2 regions of the Arthrobacter sp. N1 genome follow, and region 2 is predicted to be linked to the other one. Evidence: predicted binding sites of a transcription regulator. Region 2 holds the regulator's gene; the other holds the start of a gene.
The links. The regulator LexA, encoded in region 2, represses DNA repair genes until DNA is damaged. The targets are predictions, from matches to a motif close to TCGAACANNTGTTCGA.

Region 1 (7,618 bases), 540 kb from region 2:
ACCGACCTCTACTTCCCGCAGGCCGACAGCGAGCGGGAGGTGGAGCTTCTCCAGCATGGGGAGCTGCGTCCGCTGGTGTCCGACCTGGGTCATGTCGCGGGGCGTCCGGGTGTCCGGGAGGCCGAGACTGCGCAGATCGCCACCGTGGTGCGGGAGCTGCTGCGAGGGTGACTCCGTCGGGTGGATGACCGCGGCGTCGTGTATAGGTGAGGACATACGTTCAGAGGTCATCCGTGGCCTGATGCTCGTCACAGCCGTCACCCTCAAGGAGAGTTCATGAAAGTCCTGATCACCGGAGCACACGGCAAAGTAGGCCGAGCCACCACCCAGGCGATGATCGACGCCGGGCACGAGGTCATGACCACCGATCTGACCCGCCCGGGCTTCGACCGCAAGCCCGAGGGCGCCCCGAAGTACACGATGGCCGACCTGACGGACGCGGGCGAGGCTTATGCCGTCGTGCGCGGCGTGGACGCCGTCGTCCACATCGCTGCTATCCCGGAGCCGACCGGCAACCCACCCCACGTGGTCTTCCAGACCAATCTGATGGCGACGTTTAACGTCCTCGAGGCCGCCATCAGCTTCGGGATCAAGCGATTCGTGTACATCTCGAGCGAGACCGTGCCGGGCTTCTTCTTTCCGGAGCGGGATTTCCTCCCCGACTACGCTCCCGTGGACGAGGAGCACCCCATCCGTCCCCAGGATCCGTACGCACTATCAAAGCATTTCGGTGAGCAGCTGATGGACGCGGCCGTTCGGCGGTCGGACATCCAGTGCATCTCGATCCGCCCGTGCTGGGTGCAGTTCGAGGGCAACTACGAACTGAACCTCGGCCCGCAGATCCGCGACAGTTCCGTGTTGAGCCCCAATCTGTGGAGCTACATCGACGCCTACGACCTGGCCGACGCCATCGTGCTCGCCACGGAATCGGACCTGCCGGGTCACGAGGTGTTCTACATCGCGTCGCCCGACAACGTGGGGGGCTACGACTTCGCCGAAGTCCTCGCGCAGTACTACGGCGACCAGATCGAACTCCGTGAGCTGAGCCGGCCGGACGCCTCAGGCATCTCGAGCGCGAAGGCACAGCGGATGCTGGGCTGGACGCCCAAGCGTTCGTGGCGCGACTACCTCGATGCGGACGGCAAGGCCGTTCAGCAGTAGTGCCTGGTACGACACAGGGCGGGACTGGCGTCCCGCCCTGTGTCAGGTCTCGACCGCGCACCCCCTCTCAGTGGGTCCGGTCGGTCCCACGCCTGGCCGCGCTGTCCCTCGCGGGGAAGCTGCCCGTGGACCGGCTGATCTCGCACCGCATCGGCCTCGACGAGGTCAACGAGGCGTCCGACGCAATGCGTCGCGGCGAGCGCGCCCGGAGCGTCATAGTGTTCTAGCCGACGACGACGGCGGAGGTGGCTGGGGCGGCCGTCGTCGAGTACAGCAGCGGGGCGCTTGCAGCAGACCGTCCGCGTTCGGCGCCACGAAGCTGCTCGTGGACGGCGTCCTCCACCTGCCAGTAGGTATTTCTTCGGGGACTCCGATTCGGGTCAAGGTATCCCGGTGGAGTGAACCAAGGGATTCCGTACTTCGGTTCGACGTTCCACTTCCCTTCGTGAATCACATGATGATGCCGCGAGCACAGGAGGACGCCTTGGCTGATACTCGTTGTGCCACCTTTGGCCCAGGGCGTTATGTGGTGGGCCTCGCACCAGGTTGCCGGAATGGAGCAGTCCGGGAACGCGCAGCCCTTGTCTCTCGCAACGAGTGCCCGTCGCAGATGGGCGGGGAAGAGGCGTTGTGCCCGCCCGATGTCGAGGATCTGACCTTGTCCGCCGAGGACCATCGGAATGATGTCTGCATCACAGGCCAGCGTGCGGATGCTCCGTGCGCTCATCTGCTGCCCGAACACAGCGTGGCCGGCACGCTCCATCTGGCCAACGAGGTCGGAATAGCTGATGGTCACCATGACCTGGGGCCGGTGTCCGGCTGCTGCGGGAAGCCTGTCGGTCGACAAAGCGATCCTGCAGGCTGCGACCAGCCCGTCGAGGAGGCTTTGCGGGCGTGTCGGCCGATCTGTATCGCCCGCGCGGATGTCGGCCACGCCGTCATCGCCGGCTTCGCTCTGGCGCCTGCCCGTGGCGCTCCCACCGACGCCACACTCTTCGTTCTCGGCGGCCATCATGTCGGCTCTGTCTCCACCGATGATCGGGTCCCCGGTGTTCTGAAGGGTAATCACATTCCTCCTCGGATTCGTCGCGGTGTTCATGACGGTGACCAGATGCTCGAACTGCTCGTCGGTGGCGCCGATCTCCAGAAGATGCAGACCGTTGCGTCTGCCCTTGAGGAAGACACCCTGCCGTGCCTTGAGGACCTTTTCGGTGGGTTCCAGCCCGTCCTGGTTGAGCACGCCCTCCCAGCGTCGCGCGAGGACCCGCAGGAGGTCTTCGTCCGATTCGACTGCTTGCCGCGTGAGGTGCTGCTCCATCGAAGCGAGTTGCACCGGCGTTGCGAAGGACCGCACCCGTTGCACCGCCTCATGGACGATCGAAGCAGCGCGTCCGCTGACCTGGCCCGCGCTCGTTGCAGCACCGAGGGTGCTCATCGACGCGGGAGTGGCAGAGCCGATTGCAGTGACGCCGGGCAGGAGACTTGCCGCGAGCCTCAATCGGCGGTTCGCCTCAGTGCGGCTGATGCCGAGCCGGGCCCGCAGGAAGTCAGCACAGGTCCTGAATTCGGGGCGGAACCCATCATCGTTCCGCTGTTCGGCGCCTGCTGAAGTGCTGCCGCCGTCGTTGACGTCGTCCTGCACTGTCGACAGGCTTTGCTGCGCCCGCACGCGGAGGGATCCAGCGGCCTCCTGCTCCCCGGCGCCGGTGACTCCGTGTTCCTGCGCAGCTCCAGCGGCAACGATCTGGAGATGATCGATGACCTTCGAGAGCTCTTCGATGTCCACGAGTGCTCGCACGACGTCGTGCCTGCTGAGAAGGAGGTGACGCCCCTTCAGTTCCCGCGCGAAAGCGAGCAAGTCCGACCGCATCGACTCCAGGGAGGTACCAAGTCCCTCGGAATGCTCGAGCGGTGCGATGTCCATGCCTCATTTTATCGAACACGCGTACTATTACAGTGGGCCCGGACTCTTTGTGGAGGAGGAGTCGAGCACTCTTCCTCCACCGCCGTCGGCTGTCATCGCCGGTCGTGCCAGCGAGTCGGTGTACCGGAAAATCGCCGAGCCGTGGCGCCATCAGGCACATCTTGCTCGTACAGCCTGGGCTGAAGCCGATCAGCGCTCCGTGGTCGAGAGACCATCCGCGAAGCGCATGAGCTCTGCGCCCAGCCGGCGGGCGCGGTCGGCCAACGCCTCAGCGGTATCAACAGCAGACGGCGCCGGGCTGCCCGCCGGAACCTGCGCGACGGGCTCCCGCTGGATGTCGATGTCGAACACCACGTGGTCCGGGTGGTGCCAGGTCGAGAACACCTCGACCGGTCGACCGTCCTGATCGAAGCTCGTCCCCTCCAGCAGCAGCACGGGTGACGACGCTTCCAGCTGCAGCAGCCGCAGCAGGTCGCCGTCGCCCGGAACCGCCCGGATCTGCCGCTTGCCGGAGGTGATGCGCACTCCGTACTTCTCACCGAGCACCTCATGGAGGGACGCATCGTGTAGGGCTTCCGCGGTCAGGTCGGCGAATGTCGGTGCCGGTAGCCACGTGTGGATGACGGCGATGGGCACGCCGTCGGCCGTCCGCAACCGCTCGAGGAAGAGGACCTGCGGCGTCTCGAGGACCGCGGTCGATGGATCGGCGTCCTGCAGGGACAATGACAGCACTTCAGTACCGACGCTCGCCCCGGTACTGCCCAGCTGTGCCGATAGCCCTGAGGTGCGGTGCACCAGCCGGTGGTGTTCCCGCCGGGGGGCAACGGTGCTGCCGCGCCCGCGGCCGCGCTCGATCAGCCCTTCATCGGTCAGTGCACCGAGGGCCTGGCGCACCACGGACCGGGACACGCCGTAGCGCACCTGAAGCTGCGCCTCGCTGGGCAGCGAGGTGCCCGGCGGCAGTGAATGGTTCAGGATCTGCGCCCGCAGATGCCCTCGGAGCTGCAGGTGCAGCGGCTCGCTGCTCCCCGCGTCGAGGAGGCGGCCAGGGGTGTCAGGTGTGTCCATCTCGACCACTGTCCCTGCCGTCAGGACGCAGAGTCGGACTCATCCGACTGCGCCGGATTGTCGTCGTCGTGCTCTTCGAGGACCTTGCCGTCGTGGACCCGCTTGAGCTCGATGCCCTCGAGGTAGCTGGGGATGGGTGGGTCGAGGTCTTCGTCGCTGGTCATGATTCCGATCCTAGGCGTCCGGAGAGGACAAGCCGCGACGGCGTCGGTGGCTTGTCCTCTCCTGGTCGTCGGGCACGGTGGTTCACCGCGGGAAGACCTACTTCTTCTGCGCGGTCCGCCAGACGTGGTCCCAGCCTGGCGCCAGGGCAGCAGCCCGGCGCATCGACAGCACGAGGCTCGCCTCGCGGGCGATGCCCTGCCCGGCGATGTCGAACGCCGTGCCGTGGTCCACCGAGACACGGACGACAGGCAGGCCGACGGTGATGTTCACGCCGTCGTCGCCGTAGACCGCCTTGAAGGGTGCGTGGCCCTGGTCGTGGTAGCAGGCGATGACCATGTTCCACTTGCCCTTGACCGCGGCGGGGATGAGCGCGTCCGCGGGAATGGGTCCATGCACGTTGATGCCGTTCTCGCGGGCGGCGGCGACGGCGGGGGCGAGGATGTCGGCGTCCTCGTCGCCGAACAGGCGGTTCTCGCCGGCGTGCGGGTTGAGTCCGGCGAGGCCGATCGGCTCGTCCGGGTTGCCGAGGGCCTTCGTGAACGCACTGACGAGTTCGATCACGTTGGTGGTGCGTTCCGGCGTGACGTCCTCGATGGCCTGCCGCAGGGAGACGTGGGTGGTGAGGTGGAAGAAGTAGAGGTCGCCCGCGGAGAGGACGAGGCTGAAGTTCTCCACGCCGAACTCGTGCGCGAGCAGCTCGGTGTGGCCGGGCCATTTGTGCCCGCCGGCGTGCATCGCGGCCTTGTTGAGCGGTGCGGTGACGATGCCCTGGACCTTGCCTTCGCGGGCCAGGCGACAGGCCTCGACGACGAAGCGGTAGGAGCCGTCGCCCGCGGCGGGGCTGAGCTCGCCGAGCTTGACGTCTGCGAGTGACGGGCCGGTCTGGAGAAGCTCGATGATGCCGGGCTCGTTCGTCGCGTCCTCGATCGAGGACAGCACGCGGACCGTGTCCGGGTCGCCGCCCACGTTGGTGACGCCCTGGCGCATGGCGGCCTCGTCGCCGATGACGACGGGCACGCATTCCTGCCGGACGTCGTCGTGCCCGAGGAGGGACTTCGCGGTGATCTCCGGCCCGATGCCGGCGACGTCGCCGAGGGTGACGGCGAGGGTGGGGATGCTCATGTGGATGCCTCCGTGGGATGTTCGCGGGTGGTGAGGGTTCGGGTGAGTTCGGTGACAGTGTCGAGCAGGGCGGTGACGGGCCCGAAGCCGCCGGCCTTCGTGACGACAATCATTCCAGCGGCGGTGCCGCCTTCGACGACGCCGACCGGGATGCCCTCCTGGATGGCGCCGGTGATGCGCAGCGCCTGGGCGCGCGTGGCGTCGAGCACGGCGCGGGCTCCGTCGCCGCCGACGAGCACGAGGGCTCCGACGGAGGCGCGGGCCAGGGTCTGCTGCACCACCGACGCGAGGCTGTTCGCGATGGCGGCGCCGCTGAGGGTCTCGGAGCCACCAATCGCCTCGGGGGAGAGGATGACCACCACCCGCGGGAGGGACTCCGGTGACTCCAACTCCCCGGCGGCCCATTGCGCGAGGCCGTTCGGCAGGTCGAGCAGCGAGTCCCCGGGCTGCAGGATGCGGAGCTCGGACGCGTCCAGGTGGGCGCGCAGGTGGTCGGTCTGCGCGCGGGCGACGTCGTGCAAGGAACTGACGACGACGACGATCCGCTGCCCCTGCGCCGCGGGCGCCGGTTCCGGGGCAGTCAGCTCCCTGGCGGCGTCGGCCCAGGCTTCCGCCATCGCCGCGGCGAGACCCGCTGACCCGGCAGGGATCGCCGTCGGACCGGCGACGACGAGCGCGGCCGCGAGGGTGCCGAGGTCGTCGTCGGAGGCCGCATTGACGACGACGACGCCGCTACCCGCCGCGTCCCGAAGGGCCTGTGCATCCCGGTCGGCCGAGCCGCTGAGGCTGATCGTCGTCTTGCCGGGCAGGAGCTGCGAGAACTCGCTCGTCGGGACCGGCGTGACCGGATCACGGCCCGCGGGGGAGTCCTCGACCGGTCTGCCGTGCACGCGCAGCAGGCCGTCCTCGACGGTGCGCCCCATCGCCGGGTAGGCCGGGCAAACGACGGCGAAGGAGCCGGGGTGCCGCTCCTGCCAGGCGTCGAGGGCCCCGGCCACCTGTGCCGGGACGCTGCCGCGCATGGTGGAGTCGATCTTCAGGTACAGGCGGTCGGCCCCGGCGGTGACGAGGTTCCTGATGGCGCTCGCCGTGGCCTGCCGGGCGGTCGTCGGATCCATGGCGCGGGCGTCGGTGTTGACCGCCAGGGCGCTGCCGGGTGCCACCGAATCCGGGAGCAGTTCGCCCAGCAGCAGCCGGGAGGACCAGCCGGTGCGGGAGAACTGGACCACGGAGTCCGTGGCGCCGGTGACGTCGTCGGCCGCGATGCCGACGATGGGTGCGGACGGTGTCACGACTGGTCGTCGTCCTGCGTGCGGCGGCGTCGGGTGGTGGGCGCGGACGGATCACCCGCAGGTGGGAGTTCGGAGGCGGACGTCGGGGTGACCGCGACGGCGTCGTCCGTGTCCAGCCCGCCCTGGCGCTTGAGCACCCAGGTGGCCAGCAGCGGGGCGAAGATCGCGGTGACCAGGACGGCCGAGGCGACCTGCGCCGTCGCGACCTCCACGAACGGCGAGAAGGTCGGGTCGGCAGCTGCGACGATCGCCGGGGTCGCGATCGAATTGCCGGCCGTGGTCGCGGAGGCGATACCGATGCCTGACTTGATGCCGCGGCGGAGGATGAACCGGTAGCCGATGTAGACGAGGGTGCCGGTGATGAGGGTGGCGGCGATGCCGACGAAGATGCCGCTGAGGCCGCCAGTGATGACGTTGCGGAGGTCGATGCCGGTGCCGAGGGCGAAGGCGAAGAACGGGATCACGATGTTCGGCACGGGCCGCATGACCTCGGTCCACTTGGCGTCGAGGTTGCCGACGATGAAGCCGAGGATCAGGGGGATGACGGCGGCGAGCAAAGTGAGGAACGGAATGTTTCCGAGGCCGGAGATGCCGAGGAAGAGGAGTGTGAAGAAGGGGCCGTCGTTGACGGCGGACGCCATGTAGGCGCCGCGGTCGCGGTAGTCGCCGTAGCGTCCGGTGAAGGCGAGCCAGAGGCCACCGTTGCTGTTGTCGAAGCTCGCGAGGAGGGCGAGGATCGAGATCCCGAGGATGCCGTCGATGCCCACCACGAGGCCGAGGCCTGCCACGAGGGCGGCTGGGATGATCGTCTTGAACAGCAGGACGACGCCAGTGGTCGCGAGCACGGGGCCGGAGGCCTTGGCGGTGATCTGCATGCCGGTGGCGA
Region 2 (7,618 bases):
GACGCCTGCGGCGGGCCGGAGAGCCACCGACAGGATCTCCTCCTGCCCGGCGGCGGCGGTCTCCACGAGCGTCACCAGTGCAGGGTCCTCGTAGGACGGCGTCCAGGCGACCTGCTGCGCCAGCGCCCACACCGCTGGGCGGCGGACGACGACGGTCAGTGCGGCGCCGGGATCGAGCACCAGGAGTTCGGCGCCGTCGGCGGCCGCCGCGAGGGCGGCCCTGGAGGCATAGGCCGCGACGGGCCGTGCCTCCGGATGCCAGCGCTCGAGGGCCCCGGTGGAGGAGAAGACCGGCAGCGCCTTCCGGCCGTCGGGCGCCGTGAGCGTCACGAGCGCCATGTCGGCCTCCTTGTCGGAGTGCAGAGCGCCCTGTGGTCCCGCAGCACCGGCCGCACCATCGGCTTCCCCCGCGACGGTGAGCTGCGCGACGATCGGGATGAAGACGCGCGCCGTGGCGAGTGCTGCGAGGACCCGGCGCTCACCCGGACCCGGCTGGTCCACCGGCCCGTCCGTCGCCGCCGGACCCCCGAGCAGGCCGGCCACGGCCGCGGCCAGACCTGGATCGGCGGACCCGTCGTCGTCGTCGAACGCGTGGAGTGGGTTGTCAGGGCCGGACAGGTCCCGTCCGGCCCATGGACGGCCCGCGGAGTCCGCGGTGTTCCCGCCCTCGGCGCCGTGCTGACGGCCGGCGAGGGCCGCGGCGATATGTGCGGGGAGGCGCCTGGCCGTCACGCGTCCGCGCCGGGCATTCCCGCCACGTCGAGGGCCTGCGGGAGCGTGAAGGCACCGGCGTAGAGCGCCTTCCCGACGATCGCGCCCTCCAGGCCGTGCGGCACGAGGTCCCGCAGTGCGGCGATGTCATCGAGGCTCGAGATGCCACCGGAGGCGACGACGGGTCGCGTGGTCCGGGCGAGGACCTGCTGGAGGAGTTCGAGATTCGGTCCGCGCAGGGTTCCGTCCTTCGTCACGTCGGTGACCACGTAGCGGGCACAGCCGGCATCCTCGAGCCGCTGCAGCACCTCCCACAGGTCACCACCCTCCTCGGTCCAGCCGCGGGCCGCGAGCGTGGTGCCGCGGACATCGAGGCCCACGGCGACGGCGTCGCCGTACCGCGCGATGGCGAGTTGGGTCCACTCGGGATTCTCGAGCGCTGCGGTGCCCAGATTGACGCGCGTCGCGCCCAGTTCCAGCGCGGCATCCAGCGAGACGTCGTCCCGGATACCGCCCGAGAGCTCCACCTTGATGTCGAGGTTGCGGACCACGCGTTCGAGGAGGTCCTTGTTCGAACCGCGCCCGAAAGCAGCGTCCAGGTCGACCAGGTGCACCCACTCGGCGCCCGCCTCCTGCCAGGCGAGGGCGGCGTCGAGCGGATCGCCGTAGCTGGTCTCGCTACCGGCTTCGCCCTGCACGAGGCGCACGGCCTGGCCGTCGGCGACGTCGACGGCCGGAAGGAGTTCGAGCGTGGGTGATTCGGTGAAGGGGCTCATGGGTGCGGTGTCTGCTTTCGTCGGTACGGGAGGACGCGGGGGGCGATGGACGGGTGCCCGGTCAGTCGCCGGGAAGGGTGAAGAGGTAGGCAGCGACGAGCGAGAGGCCCGCCAGGACGAGGAAGGCGATCCAGACCCATCGGGGGAAATCCTGCCCCCGGAGCGAGAAGGCACCACCGATCAGGAGGCCGGCCACCCCCATCAGCACGAGGCTCAGCACGCGGTCACCGCAGGCCGTCGATCCAGTTCCGCAGGAGGTGCGCCCCTGCGTCACCCGACTTCTCGGGGTGGAACTGGGTGGCGCTGAGGGGTCCGTTCTCGACGGCGGCGATGAACGGACCACCGTGGTTCGACCACGTGACCTGGGGAGGCTTCATGGCGGGCTGCGTCACGTCGAAGGACCAGTCCTGCACGCCGTAGGAGTGGACGAAGTAGAAGCGCTCGTCGCGGATGCCGTCGAACAGGACGGTGTCCTCCGGCGCCTGGACGGTGTTCCATCCCATGTGCGGGACCACGTCGGCCTTGAGCCGCTCGACGACTCCGGGCCACTCGGCCATCCCGGGCGTCCGGACACCGTGCTCCACCCCTTCGTCGAACAGGACCTGGAGCCCGACGCAGATGCCGAGTACCGGCCGGCCTCCGGCGACCCGGCGGCCGATCATGCGCAGGGCATCGACGTCCTTCAGGCCCTTCATCACGGCCTGGAACGCGCCCACCCCGGGCACCAGCAGCCCGTCGGCCTTCAGGACGTCGTCCGGCTTGGCGCTGAGGAGGACCTCCGCGCCCACGTGCTCGAGGGCACGCACCACCGAACGGACGTTGCCGGAGCCGTAGTCCAGGACGGTGATGGTCCGCGCACTCACAGGGCCCCCTTGGTGGACGGGATGCCCTCGACCCGCGGGTCGGGCTCGACGGCGGCGCGGAGCGCCCGGGCAAGGGCCTTGAACTGTGCTTCGACGATGTGGTGGGGATCCCGGCCGGCGATCACCGTGACGTGGAGGCAGATCCGGGCGTGCAGCGCTATCGCCTCCAGCACGTGGCGCGTCAGCGATCCCGTGAAGTGCCCGCCGATCAGGTGGTACTCCTGGCCCGCGGGCTCTCCGCCGTGCACGAGGAAGGGGCGGCCGGAGATGTCCACGACGGCGTTCGCCAGCGCCTCGTCGAGCGGTACGGTCGCCTCGCCGAAGCGGCGGATCCCGGCTTTGTCACCGAGCGCGACGAGCAGGGCCTCGCCGATCGCGATGGCGGTGTCCTCCACGGTGTGGTGCACGTCGATGTGCGTGTCGCCGGACGACCGGATGGTGAGATCGATGAGTGAGTGCTTCGACAGCGCCGTCAGCATGTGGTCGAAGAACGGGACCGTCGTGTCGATGGTGGACACGCCGGTGCCATCCAGGTCCAGTTCCACGAGCACGCTGGACTCACTGGTGACGCGCTCGATCCGGGCCGTGCGGCCGCGGGGGGCATCTGCAGTCATGTCATTCCTTCTGTGCGCTGCCGGGCTTCCGGGCGCTGGTCGGCGAATCAGGCGCAGGGGCGGCCCGGCTCCGCCCACTGGACGGGTGCCGCGATCCTGCCCCTCAAGTCTAGGAGAACAGGCGGGGCCGCGAAGCCCTACAGGAGGTTCTTCAGCGCCGAGAGGAAGAGGGTCGTCTCCTCCTCGGTCCCGGCCGTCACCCGCAGCGACCCCGGTATGCCGACGTCACGGATCAGCACCCCGGCGGCCAGCAGGCCTTCCCAGACACGGTGCGGGTCCTCGAGGCCCGTGAAGAAGACGAAGTTCGCGTCGGACGGCGCCGGCGTCAGCCCGAGCCGCTGCAGTTCCACCACGATCCGGTCCCGCTGCACCTTGATCGCCTCGACGTTGGACAGCAGCGTGGCGGCGTGGGTCAGGGCCGCATTGGCCGCCGCCTGCGTGATCGCGGAGAGGTGGTACGGGAGGCGCACCAGGCGGAGGGCGTCGGTGATCTCCGGTGCGGCGGCGAGGTAACCGATCCTGGCCCCGGCCAGGGCGAACGCCTTGCTCATGGTCCGCGAGACGAGCAACCGGGGCCGACCGGGCAGCAGGGTCAGGGCGCTGGCCGTCCCCTCCTGGGCGAACTCGCCGTAGGCCTCGTCCACGATCACGATCGCCCGGGAATCCTTCCCTGCCTCGTAGACCGCCTCGACGACCTCCAGTCCGAGCGCCGTCCCGGTCGGGTTGTTCGGGGAGCAGAGGAACACGATGTTGGCGCCGGAGTCCCGGACGGCCCGCGCCGTGGCGTCGGGCGTCATGGTGTAGGCCGCGTCGCGTGGTGCGGTGACGTACCGCGTTCCGGTCCCGCTGGCCAGCAGCGGATACATCGAATAGGTGGGAGGAAAGCCGATCGCCGTCCGCCCCGGCCCACCGAATGCCTGGAGGATCTGCTGCAGCACCTCGTTGGAACCGTTGGCCGCCCAGAGCTGGTCCGGCGTGAGCCCGTGGCCGAGGTAGCGGGCGAGGTTCGTCCGCAGCTCGGTGAACTCGCGGTCCGGGTATCGGTTCAACCCCTGCGCGGCCGCATCCACGGCGGCGACGATAGCCGCATGCACGTCGGCCGGAACACCGAAGGTGTTCTCGTTCACGTTCAGGAGGACCGGAACATCGAGTTGTGGCGCGCCGTACGGGTGCAGCCCCACGAGATCGTCACGGAGGGGCAGGTTCGCTAGGGCGTCGACGGTTGAAGGCACCTGCCCAGTTTAAGCGACGGCTTCTCCACCGACGAATGCGACGGGACCCCGTCAGGAGCATCGGACCTTCGGGCCGGCACATCCGCGGGAATCCGGAAGAAGCGATTCAGCCCCGCGACGGGATGGAGAGGCTCTGACCCGCGTGGATCACTGACGTGCCCAGATTGTTCAGCTCCACCATCTCGCCGACGACCTGACGTGTGTCACGCTCCGGCGCGTACTGGACGGCCAGGTCCCAGAGTGTCTCGCCCGCCGCGACATCGACTTGGACCACGGCTGACGGCGCAGGAGCGTCCACCCCGGCCTGCGCCTGTGATGTGAGGAACGCTCCGAGGAGGACCAGCGCCGCGACACCGAGGGCGATGGGCAGGCCCACCAGCAGCAGGCGTCCGCGCCTCGTCAGTGTGAGCGGCCGTGCTGCCGGTGGCGTGTCGGTGACGGTGCCTTCGGAACCCGAGAAGCCCGTAGTCCGCTGCGTGGACGTACGGACCCGGGAAGGATCGGCGTCGAGAGTCGAGGGAACGACCCGGAGATGGGATGCCGCCCGTGCAGGCGTCAGCGCCCACAGCGCCGTGCTGCCGTGCAGAACTGTTGCTTCAGCCATGTCCATTCCCTCTTTCTTCGAATGTACGGACCCGCCCGATCAGCGTGTTCGAACACACGTTCTAATTCGTCTGGTCCTATTTCTAGCACTCAGCGACGACCGCTGTCGAGACTCGCTCGAACATATGTTTGATAAGTGCCCCGGTCTGTCCTAGCGTGAACGTGACAGGAGAACACCGGTGACGTCGCTGCTTCCGCGTAACGACGGCCCCGATGAACCCAAGACAATCACCCGCCACTGACACAATCGCTTCCGGGACGACCGGAGGCGCGAGGGCGGAACCGACGGGACGGACAGTCCCAGGCGAAAGGCTCACCGTGGCGGAACGAACACCGGCAGCTCGACAGGATTCGAACACCGTTGACGCCCCGACCGACGTCGTGCCCCTCAGCGCGGGCCGCGGCAGGCCACGGGGCCGGTCCGTGTCCAAAGGACTGACGGCCCGTCAGCTGACCATCCTGGAGACCATCCAGCGGTCGATCGCCGACAAGGGGTATCCCCCGTCCATGCGGGAGATCGGCGACACCGTCGGTCTGGCGAGCCTGTCGAGCGTCACGCACCAGCTGTCACAGCTCGAGCGCCTCGGCTATGTCCGGCGGGACCCGAAGCGGCCCCGTGCCATGGAGGTCCTGCTGCCGCTGACGCTTGCCGCGGAGACGCCGGGTGACGCGTCGTCCGCGTCAGGTACGGCCCCGGAGCAGCAGTTCGCCGTCGACACGGCGCTGGTGCCGCTCGTCGGACGCATCGCGGCGGGTGGACCGATCCTGGCCGATCAGGTGGTGGAGGACGTGATGCCCCTCCCCCGGCAGCTCGTGGGCCACGGCGATCTGTTCATGCTCAGGGTGTCCGGGGACTCGATGGTCGACGCCGCCATCTGCGACGGCGACTGGGTGGTGGTGCGGCGTCAGCAGAGCGCCCAGAACGGCGACATCGTGGCTGCCCTGCTGGACGACGAGGCGACGGTCAAGACCTTCCGCCAGCGCGACGGCCACACGTGGCTCCTGCCGCAGAACACCCGCTACGAACCGATCCTCGGAGACCACGCGAGCATCATGGGCAAGGTCGTCTCGGTGATGCGGGCTCTCTAGCCCGGTCCGGCCGGGGCGGGAGCCCGCCCGCCCGGTGATCGCCCGACGGTGCTGGGACACCTGCCGAGGGGGACTGCCCGCCGGCATCCTGCACGGCCCCCGCCCGGAGACCTCGGCGCCCCGAGACCCGCCGGAGGACACCGGGCCCGGAGCCCTCAGCGCCCCGAGATCCGCTCGAGGATGCCGGTGACCGTGGCCCGGTCCGTCGTCGCCCAGAAGGGCGGCAGCGCTGCCCGGAGGAACCCGCCGTACCGCGCCGTGGCGAGACGGCTGTCAAGCACGGCGACGACCCCCCGGTCACCGGTGGCACGGATCAGGCGTCCCGCTCCTTGGGCGAGGCGGACCGCCGCGTGCGTGGCGGACACGCTCATGAACCCGTTGCCGCCGTTCCGGGCGACGTCCCGGGTGCGCGCCGTCATCAGCGGATCGTCCGGCCGCGGGAAGGGGATGCGATCGATCACGACGAGGCGGCAGGACTCCCCCGGCACATCGACGCCCTGCCAGAGCGACATGGTGCCGAACAGGCACGTGTCCTGTTCCTCGGCGAACTGCGTGACCAGGGCGTTGAGCGAGGACTCCCCCTGGCAGAGGATCTCGAAGTCCACCTTCGGGCGCAGTGCCTCCGCGGCTTCCTCGGCGGCCCGCTTGGACGAGAAGAGCCCCAGCGCTCCGCCCCGCGACGCCGTGAGCAGCACCAGCAACTCCTCGAGCTGCGCGTCCGACGTCCCGCGCTCAGGTTTCGGCAGATCCTTGGCGACGTACAGAACGCCCTGGCGGGGGTAGTCGAACGGACTGCCCACGTCGACGCCGGTCCACGCCGGCGCGCCCGGGCCACTCAGACCCAGGGACCCGGCGACCGGGCCGAATTCGGATCCGATGGCCAGTGTCGCCGACGTCAGGATCACGGTGTGGTCCTCGAAGAGCCCTTCGCGGAGCCGGCCGGCCACCGAGAGCGGCGCCACGTTGAGGGTCGCCGGCGCACTCTCGTCCGCCGGTGAATAGCCGGATCCGGGCGTGAAGCTGCTGGGCCTCGACGCCCAGACCACCTCCTTCGCGTCCGACGCCGCGAGGATCCGCTCGGCCAGGTCGAACACGAGCGTGACGCGGGACCTCGCCATCTGGCGTCCGCCGTCCGCATCTGCCTCGGACTTCCCGTCCGTCCTGGTGTCGGAGAGGGCGGCGCGAGCCGCATCGCGGACCTGGGCGAGGGTCTGCTCCAGATCGTCCGGGAGCCCGCCGGCGAGCAGACCGGAGGAGACCAGCTCGGACGCGGCCTCGAAGGCGCTGGCTGCGGAGTCGAGCGCTGTCGTCGCAACGGACGCATGGCGCCTGAGGCCGGCGGCCGCCGTGCTGACCATGGCGGCGGAGAGCTGACCGGAGACGGCCCCGGTGACACGGTCGTGGAGCTCGTGCGCCTCGTCGATCACGACGACGTCGTACTCGGGCAGCACGGCGAGCCCCTCGAAGGCGCTGATCGCCAGCATGGCGTGATTCGTGATGATGATGTCGGCGTCGGCCGCCGCGGCGCGGGCCTTCTCGCTGAAGCACTCCTGGGCGACGGGGCAGCGCGCGGCGCCGAGGCACTCCATGCTGGAGACGGACACCTGCCGCCATGCACGATCGCTGACGCCGGGCACGAGGTCGTCGCGGTCACCCGTCTCCGTCTCCTCCGCCCACTCCCGGAGCCGGACCACCTCACGGCCCAGAGCCGAGGCGGCTCCACCCGCGAT

Region 1: a site for LexA is predicted at 3,097-3,112, ahead of NVV32_RS03230 (DUF222 domain-containing protein). Genes of this name have one in related genera too.

Annotation. Positions count from the first base shown of each region.
Region 1 covers NZ_CP102608.1:686,734-694,351, forward strand. Annotated here, with positions in the region: gene NVV32_RS03220 (alpha/beta fold hydrolase) at 1-171, shown strand, start outside; gene NVV32_RS03225 (NAD-dependent epimerase/dehydratase family protein) at 277-1,161, shown strand; gene NVV32_RS03230 (DUF222 domain-containing protein) at 1,385-3,085, opposite strand; gene NVV32_RS03235 (GntR family transcriptional regulator) at 3,275-4,153, opposite strand; gene NVV32_RS03240 (hypothetical protein) at 4,174-4,317, opposite strand; gene pdxA (4-hydroxythreonine-4-phosphate dehydrogenase PdxA) at 4,415-5,440, opposite strand; gene NVV32_RS03250 (four-carbon acid sugar kinase family protein) at 5,437-6,732, opposite strand; gene NVV32_RS03255 (2-keto-3-deoxygluconate permease) at 6,729-7,618, opposite strand, start outside.
Region 2 covers NZ_CP102608.1:1,222,567-1,230,184, reverse strand. Annotated here, with positions in the region: gene NVV32_RS05580 (SseB family protein) at 1-732, opposite strand, end outside; gene priA (bifunctional 1-(5-phosphoribosyl)-5-((5-phosphoribosylamino)methylideneamino)imidazole-4-carboxamide isomerase/phosphoribosylanthranilate isomerase PriA) at 729-1,487, opposite strand; gene NVV32_RS05570 (hypothetical protein) at 1,549-1,707, opposite strand; gene hisH (imidazole glycerol phosphate synthase subunit HisH) at 1,712-2,350, opposite strand; gene hisB (imidazoleglycerol-phosphate dehydratase HisB) at 2,347-2,964, opposite strand; gene NVV32_RS05555 (histidinol-phosphate transaminase) at 3,102-4,196, opposite strand; gene NVV32_RS05550 (LysM peptidoglycan-binding domain-containing protein) at 4,303-4,800, opposite strand; gene lexA (transcriptional repressor LexA) at 5,181-5,888, shown strand; gene NVV32_RS05540 (ATP-dependent DNA helicase) at 6,044-7,618, opposite strand, start outside.